One region of the Streptomyces sp. NBC_01260 genome, then DNA from elsewhere that is predicted to be linked to it. Evidence: riboswitches for the same ligand, from Rfam matches in the RefSeq annotation. Region 1 holds a riboswitch; the other holds the start of a gene.

Region 1 (4,827 bases):
CCCTCCAGACAGGCTGCGATGAGAGACCGGGAGCGGCTTGCGGGGCACGGCAATGCGCGCTCCCGGGTCTGCTCGCACGGGCAGCCCACCGGTCCGGGGGATGCAGCAGATACCTTGCGGCAGAACACGTGTTCCTCGCAACACCTTCTCATTTTCGACACTTTGACGTTCTTGGCGTGGCCTGCCGGTCTTGAGTGCGGCCCCGCCCCGCTTACCGGTGACTGATCCGATGGGGCGGCAAGAAGCATGCAGGGGGCTGCTGTTGGGGGTTTGCTGCATTGATCCACCCCTTTGCCAAGGTCGTTGACGGCCATTGCGGGTGGTTGGGGCGCGGCCGGGGCGGGGTGGCAGTGCGTGTGCGGGGAGCGTGCGCGGGGTCGCCCCCTGGGCTCGTCATGGCGCCGTCAAGGGGGCGAGGTGGTGGGGAGTCGTTCGAGGGGTGGGGCGCGCGGGGTGGTCATGAGTGCGTCGAACATGCCGTAGAGTTGTGTTTACCGACGCGGGGTGGAGCAGCTCGGTAGCTCGCTGGGCTCATAACCCAGAGGTCGCAGGTTCAAATCCTGTCCCCGCTACTGAAGAATCAGACCCGGCACGCATAGAGCGTGCCGGGTCTGATTCGTTTGTACATGTGTACGTTCGCCGGGCCGTCGGCCCGCCGGCCTGTGCGATCCGCGCGGCGCGCGTACTCCTATTGGCCGTCGAGGGGTCGCCCCGCGACCGCGCTCCGGGAAGTCTGGGGGTGGTGCGCGGTATCGTCCGCGGCCGTGAGCGCACCGGGCAGGAGACCACAGGTGGGGAAGCGGCAGCAGCGGCGGGGGAGACGCATCGGGGAGATCCGCAACCACCGGTTCGTCCGGGCGCTGCCTGGCCTGATCATCGTCGGCGGGCTGATGTTCGACTTCCTCACCCCGCCCGCCTTCACGGCCGTTCCGCTGTTCGCCGCGGCCCCGCTGATCGCCGCGCCGTTCTTCTCACTGGCCGGCACCATCCGTGTCGGGATCGCCGCACTGCTGTGCGTGGCGGGGCTGCGGCTCTACAGCGGAACGCTGTTCCAGGTCGTGCCGGTCATCGAGCTCCTCACCGTTCTCACCGTCTCGATCCTCGCGCTCTTCATCAACGGGGTCGTCCGGCGCAGCAACGAGCAGCTGGCCTCCGCACGGGTCATCGCGGAGACCGCCATGCGCGCGGTGCTGCCGACGCCGTCCGACCGGATCGGCGGGCTGTACGTGGCCGCGCGGTACGAGGCGGCGCAGGCGGACGAGTTCGTCGGCGGCGACCTGTTCTCGGTCACGGACACCCCGTACGGGGTGCGGCTGGTGGTCGGGGACGTGCGCGGCAAGGGTCTGGACGCGGTGGAGGCCGTGGCGGTGATCATCGGCGCGTTCCGGGAGGCTGCCGAGCAGGAGCGGTCGCTGGAGGGGGTGGCTCAGCGGCTGGAGCGTGCGCTGGCGCGGGAATCGAGCGGGCTCGGCGGCCTCGACGCGGCCGAGGGGTTCATCACCGCCGCGCTCGCCGAGATCCCGCCGGGTGCGGCCCGGGTACGGATCGTCAACCGCGGCCACCCCGAACCGCTGCTGCTGCACTCGGACGGGGCGCTGGAGGTACTGGAGCCCACGCTGCCCGCGCTGCCCCTGGGAATGGACCTGGGCGTGTGGCCGGACCGCGCCGACGAGTGGGAGCTGCCCCCCGGGGCGACGCTCCTCCTCTACACGGACGGCCTCTCCGAGGCCCGTGACGCCGACGGGGTCTTCTACGACCCCGCCGAGCGGCTGCGCGGACGGATCTTCCCGGGCCCCGAGGAACTGCTGTCGGCGCTGACCGATGACGTACGGCTGCACACCGGCGGGGTGACGACCGACGACATGGCGCTGCTCGCCGTCGTGCGCCCCCGGGAGGTGTCGCGACCAATGCCACCGTGCGTAACCGTAAGGGACCCCTCCGCATAACATTTGACGCAATGTCAGAAAACAGATAACGATTGAGGGGCGATCAACTCGCCCGTTTCCACCCGGTTGTGTCCTGTAAGTCCAGGCCGAAGACGTGAATGATCAGTCGGAACGGCTTGGAATCGGACCCGTGTGTCTATTAACGTTCGATAACGCAGCGCGGTTGTCCCAGCCGCCGTCAGAGGCGGCACCGTGCGCGAGCGCCGAATTCCGCAAGGGAACCGGGGAACCACCTACATGGGGTGAATCGGGCATCTCTGTCTCGTTGAGAGGCGGAGGAACCCGTAGGAGACCTTCCTGCTCCGAACCCGTCAGCTAACCCGGTAGGCGAGAAGGAAGGAAAGGAGTGCGCCCCAGTGGCGTCCAACAAGCCTGCCCCCGAAGCCCCCTCCTGGTTCGTGCCCGAACACGGAAATGACTTCGGAACCGGGCCCGGTGCTGTCTACGGCACCAACCACGGAACCGCTTACGGGACCGACCACGGAACCGCATACGGAACCGATCGGAGCAGCGAGTCCGGCAACGGCTTCCTGGCCGACGAGGCCGGACCCGACAAGGCGTGGGAGGAATGGAATCCCACCGAGGAGTCCGTTCGCCCCGTACGCGGCAAGCACCGCGTCGCCAAGCAGCGCAACGGTCTCGCCCGTAGCTCCACCGTTCTCGGCGTCGGTGTCATCGCGGCCGTCGGCGCGGGCGGCATGGCCTCCGCGCAGAGCAGGCCGCCGGTCTCCATCTCCCTTCCCGATGCCATCTCGGACAATCTCCCCGAGGCCAAGTCCCTGCCGGGTGTCGGCGCGTTGTTCTCGGGTGAGTCCGAGGCGGAGAAGGCCAAGGCCGAGACCGCTTCCGCCCCGCTGACGACGGCCGGCATCACCACCACCGAGGCCGAACAGGGCACGACGGACGCCGGCGAGGCGCTCCGCGCCCGCATCCTCCAGCAGGCCGAGCAGCAGCAGGACTCCGCCGACGCGGAGGCCAAGGCGGCCGAGGAGAAGGCCGCCGCGGAGAAGGCGGCCGCCGAGGCGAAGAAGCAGCAGGACGCCGCAGAGGAGAAGGCCGCCGCCGCGAAGAAGAAGGCGGCGGAAGAGGCGAAGAAGAAGGCGGAGGCAGCGCGGCTCGCCAAGCTCGCCGCCAGCTACGCCATCCCCACCTCCTCGTACACGATCACCTCGACCTTCGGCGAGGCCGGTTCGATGTGGTCCTCCGGCTACCACACGGGCCTCGACTTCGCGGCGCCGACCGGTACCCCGATCAAGGCCATCCACAGCGGCACCGTCAAGTCGGCCGGCTGGTCCGGCTCGTACGGCTACCGCACGGTCCTGGAGCTTGAGGACGGTACCGAGCTGTGGTTCTGCCACCAGTCCTCGATCGGTGTCGGCGTCGGCCAGAAGGTCACCACCGGGGACACCATCGGGCGCGTCGGCGCGACCGGCAATGTGACCGGCCCGCACCTTCACCTTGAGGTCCACACCCCGGACGGCACCGGGATCGACCCGATGACCTGGCTGCGTGCCCGGGGCCTGACGGTCTGAGGCCGCCGCGCGGCCGGAGCCGGGATCCCCGTTCCCGGCCCGCTGCCGTGCCCTGTGCCGTTCGTTCCCCGTGCTGTTCCCCGACCGCTGAACCCCGGCAGCCCTGACGCTTCCCCCCCCGACGTCAGGGCTGTCGGTCTGTCGAGACGCCTGTCCGTCCGTCCTCTCCTCCTCCCCGCCCCCCGCTGCGTCGGCCCGCCCCCGTGGCCGTGGCCGCGCAGTGCGCGGAACGCTGTAGCTGTACAGGGCATGGAATAGCGCGAGCGGCGGAACGGGTTGTTCCATTCATGACTACTCTCCGCAAGCTCGGCTCATCCAGCCTCCAGGTCTTCCCGCTCGCCCTCGGCGGCAACGTCTTCGGCTGGACCGCCGACGAGGCGCAGTCCTTCGCCGTCCTCGACGCGTACGCGGCGGCAGGCGGCAACTTCATCGACACCGCCGACACGTACTCCTCCTGGGTCCCCGGCAACGAGGGCGGCGAGTCGGAGACCCTGATCGGCAAGTGGTTCGCGGCGCGGGGCAACCGTTCCGACATCGTCCTGGCCACCAAGGTCGGTGCCCACCCCTCGTACAAGGGACTCTCCCCCGCCACCATCAAGGCCGCGGCCGAGGAATCGCTGCGCCGGCTCGGCAGTGACCACATCGATCTCTACTACACGCACTTCGACGACGAGACGGTCCCGGTCGAGGAGATCATCACCGCCCTCGACCAGCTGGTGAAGGACGGCAAGGTCCGCGAGATCGCCGCCTCCAACATCACCCCGGAGCGGCTCCGCGCCTCGCTGGACTTCTCCGAGCGCGAGGGGCTGGCCCGTTACGTGGCCCTGCAGCCGCACTACAACCTCGTCTCCAGGGACACCTACGAGGGCGAGCTCCAGGACACCGCTGCCGCCGCCGGGCTCGCCGCGGTCCCGTACTTCGCACTCGCCTCCGGCTTCCTCACCGGCAAGTACCGCCCCGGTACGACCGTGGACAGCGCGCGCGCCGGAAAGGCGGGCCTGCACCTGGAGTCGGAGCGCGGGCAGAAGGTCCTCGCCGCGCTCGACAAGGTGGCGCAGGAGCGGAACGCCGAGATCGCGACCGTGGCGCTGGCCTGGCTGGCGTCCCGGTCGACCGTCGCCGCCCCGATCGCCTCCGCCCGTACGGTCGAGCAGCTGCCCGCGCTGGTGGCCGTCGCTGATCTGCGGCTCACGGACCAGGAGCTGACCGAGCTCACCGAGGCGTCCGCCTAAGGGCTGCCGGTACCGGACTGCCGGTCGCAGATCGGCCGGTCGCAGGTCTACTGGCCGTAAGGCTGTTGGCCGTCGGGCGGCGGGTTGCAGGGCGCCGGGTTGTGGAGCGGTGCGTTG
Region 2 (4,827 bases), 3.2 Mb from region 1:
CGGAAACCTCAGGGTGACCCTCGGGGACACCGTGCACGACCTGGGTCCCGGCGACAGTGCGCACTTCGACTCGCTCACCCCGCACCGGATCGCGGCGCCGGAGCGCGAGGGCGCCGAGCTGCTCTTCGTCCACACCCTGCTGCAGAGCCCCGCCGCCGAGCTGTGTCTCGGCAGCGGGATCCACCGGCGCTGAGGCGCCGTCCCCGCCGCCGGCCCGTCCGGTCGCCAGAGAGGACTGTCATGTCCGATTCCGAGAACTACGACCCGCTCACCCCGGCCAGGCGGAAGGACTCCGACTCGCAGGAGCGGAAGATGCCCCGCGGCCTGGTCATCAGGCTGTTCGCCTACCTGGTGGCCGGGCACGTCATCGCGGGCTTCCTCTACCTGCTGTTCGCGGTGGGGATGCACAACCAGTAGCCGCGCGCTCTGTGGCCCGGCCGGCCGGTCAGGCCTCGTCGAGGAGCCGCTCGCGCAGCCGCTCCCGTGTCTCGGGGGTGATCTTCAGCCCCTCGGAGAGGTAGCGGTCGGTGCCGCCCCAGGTCTCGTCGATCGTGTCGAAGGCCGCGGCGAGATATTCGCTGTGGGCTCCGAAGAGCGGGCTGAGGAGCTCCATCACCTCGGGCGACATCCCGGCCGCCGAGGTGTCGCTGCGGCGCACCCGGTAGCGGCGGTGGGCTTCGTTGGACTTGAGGTAGTCGGCCTCGACGGCCTCGCGCCTGACGCCGACCGCGAGCAGGGAGACCGCGATCGAGAGCCCTGCCCGGTCCTTGCCGGCCGCGCAGTGCATCAGGGCGGGGACGCTGTCCTCGGCCAGGGCGTGCAGCACGCGACTGTGCTCGGCGGTGCGGTCCAGGATGATCGAGCGGTAGGAGGCGACCATGCGGTCGGTCCCCTTGCCGCCGCCGAGGATGCCGCGCAGCTCGTCCATGTTGCCGTCGCGCACCATCTGCCAGAACTCGGTGCCGTCCGCCGGATCGGTGAGCGGGATGTTCACGTTGCGCACGCCGGGCAGCTCGACGTCCATTCCGTCCAGCTTGAGGTCGGTGGCGTTGCGGAAGTCGAAGACGGTGTGGAGGCCGAGGCCGCCGAGGAACGCGGCGTCCTCGGCGGTGGCGCCCGCCAGGTGACCGCTGCGGTAGAGCCGTCCGTACCGCACCCGGCGGCCGTCCGAGGCGGGTAGCCCGCCCACGTCACGGAAATTACGGACCCCTGCCAGCTCGGGTTCCGTCGACGGGGTCTGCGGCAGCTGCTGCGTCACGGTCACTCCTGGAGGCTCTGCCGCCGACGCGTGTCGCCGACGGGTCCACTCCCGTGACGATACGACATCGGATACTCGGGCAATCATGTCGGTGACGGCTCCATGTGCCCGTTCTTCTGCCCTCTGCGCGGCCCCCGGACCGCCACGGTTCGGGGGCCGTCGGGGCGCGCGCAGCGACGGTGGTGCCGACGCGGGGCGGCCGCGGCTCCGAAGTGAATGGTGGGTGCGACATGTCCGTATTGAGGCCTTTAGTCGAACATGCCCTGCTTATAAGGGAGATGGTCGCCCACTCGTGAGCGGGATCATATCCGTGACGGTGTGTGGCGGTGCGCCGGTTGGGTAATCCGTGCGTCGTGCGGAAAGCCAAGATCCATAATCCACGGAGTGTCACCGGAATTCCGCGCCGATTTTCCGGAGCGGAATCCGGAGTGGAACCCATGGCTTGTTTCCGCCGTCCCGGCTCGCTTACGTTCACTCTCAATCCGGATGGAACGCCTAATCCTGCCGCCGTCCGGAATTCGCACCCACTCACCGTGTGGCAGGAGCGGGGGAACCAGGTAAGCCGCCGACCGGAGAGATCCGGCCGGCTCGGGGTTAAGTCGCGCCAGGCGTGACCGGGCATCTCCAGCCCGAACCCGACAGCTCACCTCGTAGGCGCCGGAGAGGAAATTCTTCATGCCCATACTGGGTAAGCACCGCCGTCCGAAGTCCAGCACCATCGCCCGTGGCATCGTCGTCGCCAGCGCCGGCGGAGCCGTCATCGTGCTTCCGCTGCTCGGTGCCACCGGTGCCACCGCCGCGGAGCACGCCGCTCCCGCCACCGCGAAGTCGGCCGCCGCCACGCACGCCGCCCCGGCCAAGCCGGTCGCCGAGAAGCAGGCCGGCACCAAGACGTACTCCGTGGTCTCCGGCGACTACCTGTCGAAGATCGCTGCCCAGCACAAGCTCAAGGGTGGCTGGGAGAAGCTGTACCAGGACAACCGCGAGGTCGTCGGCGACGACCCGAGCCTGATCTTCCCGGGCATGAAGCTGACGCTCGGCGGCGAGGCCTGGGGCCACGCCTCGACCACCGGCTCGCACACCTCCGCGGGTGCCACCACCCCGTCGAAGGCCCCGGCTCCGGCCAAGACCGAGTCGAAGGCCCCCGCGGCTTCCAACTCCGCGTCCTCCTCCGGTACCCAGGCGTCCAACGAGACCTCGGCCCCGGCCGGTCAGGGCACCGCCTCCGGTTACGTCCACCCGGTTCCCGGCAGCCACACCACCGCCTACCGCGCCTCCGGCGCCAACTGGTCCAGCGGCAGCCACACCGGCATCGACTTCCCCGTCTCCACCGGCACCAGCGTGAAGGCGATCACCTCGGGCACCGTCGTCACCGCCGGCTGGGGCGGCGCGTACGGCAACGAGGTCGTCATCAAGCACGCCGACGGCCACTACTCGCAGTACGGCCACATGTCCTCGCTCTCCGTCTCGGCGGGCCAGACCGTGACCGCGGGCCAGCAGGTCGGCCTCTCGGGCGCCACCGGCAACGCGACCGGCCCGCACCTGCACTTCGAGATCCGCACGGGTCCGGCGTACGGCTCGGACATCGACCCGATCGCCTACCTGGCGTCGCACGGGATCAACGTCTGATCCAGGCAGTACCGGTCCGGTGACCCGGACCAGAGCAATACACAGAGGGACGGTGCGCGGCGGCGCACCGTCCTTCTGCTTATTCCCCCTTTACCAAAAACTGACCGGGTGGTCTATCTCACCACCCGTCAACCCCGTATTACGGTCGCGTAGGTCACATTCGACGGTGCAGGATATGCCCTTGTGGCAAACGATTCGAGAAACATCCGACAGGGCGTCATCAACCGACAGGGCGCCATCGAGTCGTACGCGGCGATTGGCGACAGTTTCACCGAGGGAGTCGGCGACCTCGGCCCGGACGGGACATTCGTCGGCTGGGCGGACCGGTTCGCGGTAATCCTCGCGGACCAGCTCCCGGACCCCGAAACGGCGCCGCGCATTACTGGCGCCGCGCACGGGAACTTCAGGTACGCCAATCTCGCCGTACGAGGACGTCTCCTCGACCAGATAGTCGAGGAGCAGGTGCCGCGCGCCAGGGAACTCGCCCCCGACCTGGTGAGCTTCTGCGCGGGCGGCAACGACATCATCCGGCCGGGCACCGACCCCGACGACGTCGCCGAGCGCTTCGAGCGCGCGGTCGCGGAGCTGACCGAATCGGTCGGCACCGTCATGGTCACCACCGGCTTCGACACCCGTGGTGTTCCCGTGCTGCGCCATCTGCGCGGCAAGATCGCCACCTACACCGCCCATGTGCGGTCCATCGCGGACCGCTACGACTGCCCGGTGCTCGACCTCTGGTCGCTGCGCTCCGTGCAGGACCGGCGCGCATGGGACGGCGACCGGCTGCATCTGTCGCCCGAGGGACACACCCGGGTCGCGCTGCGCGCCGCCCAGGTGCTCGGTCTCGACGTGCCGGCCGACCCGGACCAGGAGTGGCCCCCGCAGGCGCACCGGGGAACGCTGGAGGTCCGGCGTGACAACATCAACTGGGCGCGCGAGTACCTGGTGCCGTGGATCGGGCGGCGCCTGCGCGGCGAGTCCTCGGGGGACCACGTGGAGGCGAAGCGGCCGGACCTGCTGCCGCTCTGAGGGGCCGGGCCGGTCAGGGTTCGCCGAACGGGTGCCGTTCGGCGAACTCGGGGGCGGTGATCCCCAGAAGCACCAGGTCGTGATGGCGTCCGGCGAAGAACTCGTGGTCGCGCAGCCGGCCCTCCTCGGTGAAGCCGAGCCCGCGGTGCAATGCGACCGACGCGCCGTTGTACGCGTAGACCTGCGCCTCGCACTTGTGATAGCGCCGCTCGCCGAACATGAAGCCCAACAGCAGCACGATCGCCTCGGACGCGTACCCGCGCCGCTGATGACCGCCGCCGACCCCGATGCCGTAAGTGAACCTGCCGGTGCGCGGGTCGGCGTCATGGGTCGAGATGCCACCGACGAGCACTCCACCGTCCAGGGCCTCGATCGCCAGCCGGAAGCAATCCCCGGTGGGCTTGGCGACGGCCTGCTCCGCCGCCCAGGCGCGGTACCCCTCGGCGGAGCGCGGCGGGTGGAGCATGTCCCCCGACCGCTGGTGATCCGAGTACCCGTCCATCTCCATGAACGCTTGCCAGTCCGCGGGTTCGATGCCGCGCAGCCGCACCCGCTCGCCTGTCCAGAAGGAGTTCATGGCGCCCATGCCACCAGGCCGTTCAGCGCTCCGTCCAGGCAATTAGGGGCTCACCCGCTGAACAGAACGTGGCGGCCGGGCCGGAACGCGTTCCAGCACGCCGCCCGCGAACACGTCGTACAGCGGCAGCGTCTCCAGATGGACGTAGCCGATGTGGCAGTCGCACACGGCCAGCGGGCAGGCCCGCGGGCCCAACGCCCCCCGGTAGCTGCCGTCGTAGAGATTGCCGAGCTCGGCCCGGACGAAGTGGCAGCGGCGCACCGTGCCGTCCCCGTCCACCGAGATGACCGACTCACCGGTCCGGCAGGGCAGCCCGGCCGAACGGTGCGGATGA

Evidence for each region. Region 1 has a riboswitch for cyclic di-AMP ahead of OG322_RS16870 (M23 family metallopeptidase). Riboswitches for the same ligand answer to the same signal wherever they lie in the genome.
Region 2: linked by a shared signal. The riboswitch ahead of OG322_RS02770 (M23 family metallopeptidase) and the one ahead of OG322_RS16870 (M23 family metallopeptidase) in region 1 are both predicted to bind cyclic di-AMP.

The regions. Positions count from the first base shown of each region.
Region 1 is NZ_CP108464.1:3,816,474-3,821,300, reverse strand. Features, by position in the region: tRNA gene OG322_RS16880 (tRNA-Met) at 499-572, shown strand; gene OG322_RS16875 (PP2C family protein-serine/threonine phosphatase) at 792-1,946, shown strand; cyclic di-AMP (ydaO/yuaA leader) riboswitch at 2,138-2,291, shown strand; gene OG322_RS16870 (M23 family metallopeptidase) at 2,303-3,478, shown strand; gene OG322_RS16865 (aldo/keto reductase) at 3,766-4,710, shown strand; gene OG322_RS16860 (PrsW family intramembrane metalloprotease) at 4,758-4,827, opposite strand, start outside.
Region 2 is NZ_CP108464.1:614,323-619,149, reverse strand. Features, by position in the region: gene OG322_RS02785 (helix-turn-helix domain-containing protein) at 1-193, shown strand, start outside; gene OG322_RS02780 (DUF6126 family protein) at 241-417, shown strand; gene OG322_RS02775 (tyrosine-protein phosphatase) at 446-1,258, opposite strand; cyclic di-AMP (ydaO/yuaA leader) riboswitch at 1,770-1,930, shown strand; gene OG322_RS02770 (M23 family metallopeptidase) at 1,934-2,887, shown strand; gene OG322_RS02765 (SGNH/GDSL hydrolase family protein) at 3,071-3,916, shown strand; gene OG322_RS02760 (GNAT family N-acetyltransferase) at 3,930-4,493, opposite strand; gene OG322_RS02755 (STM4011 family radical SAM protein) at 4,536-4,827, opposite strand, start outside.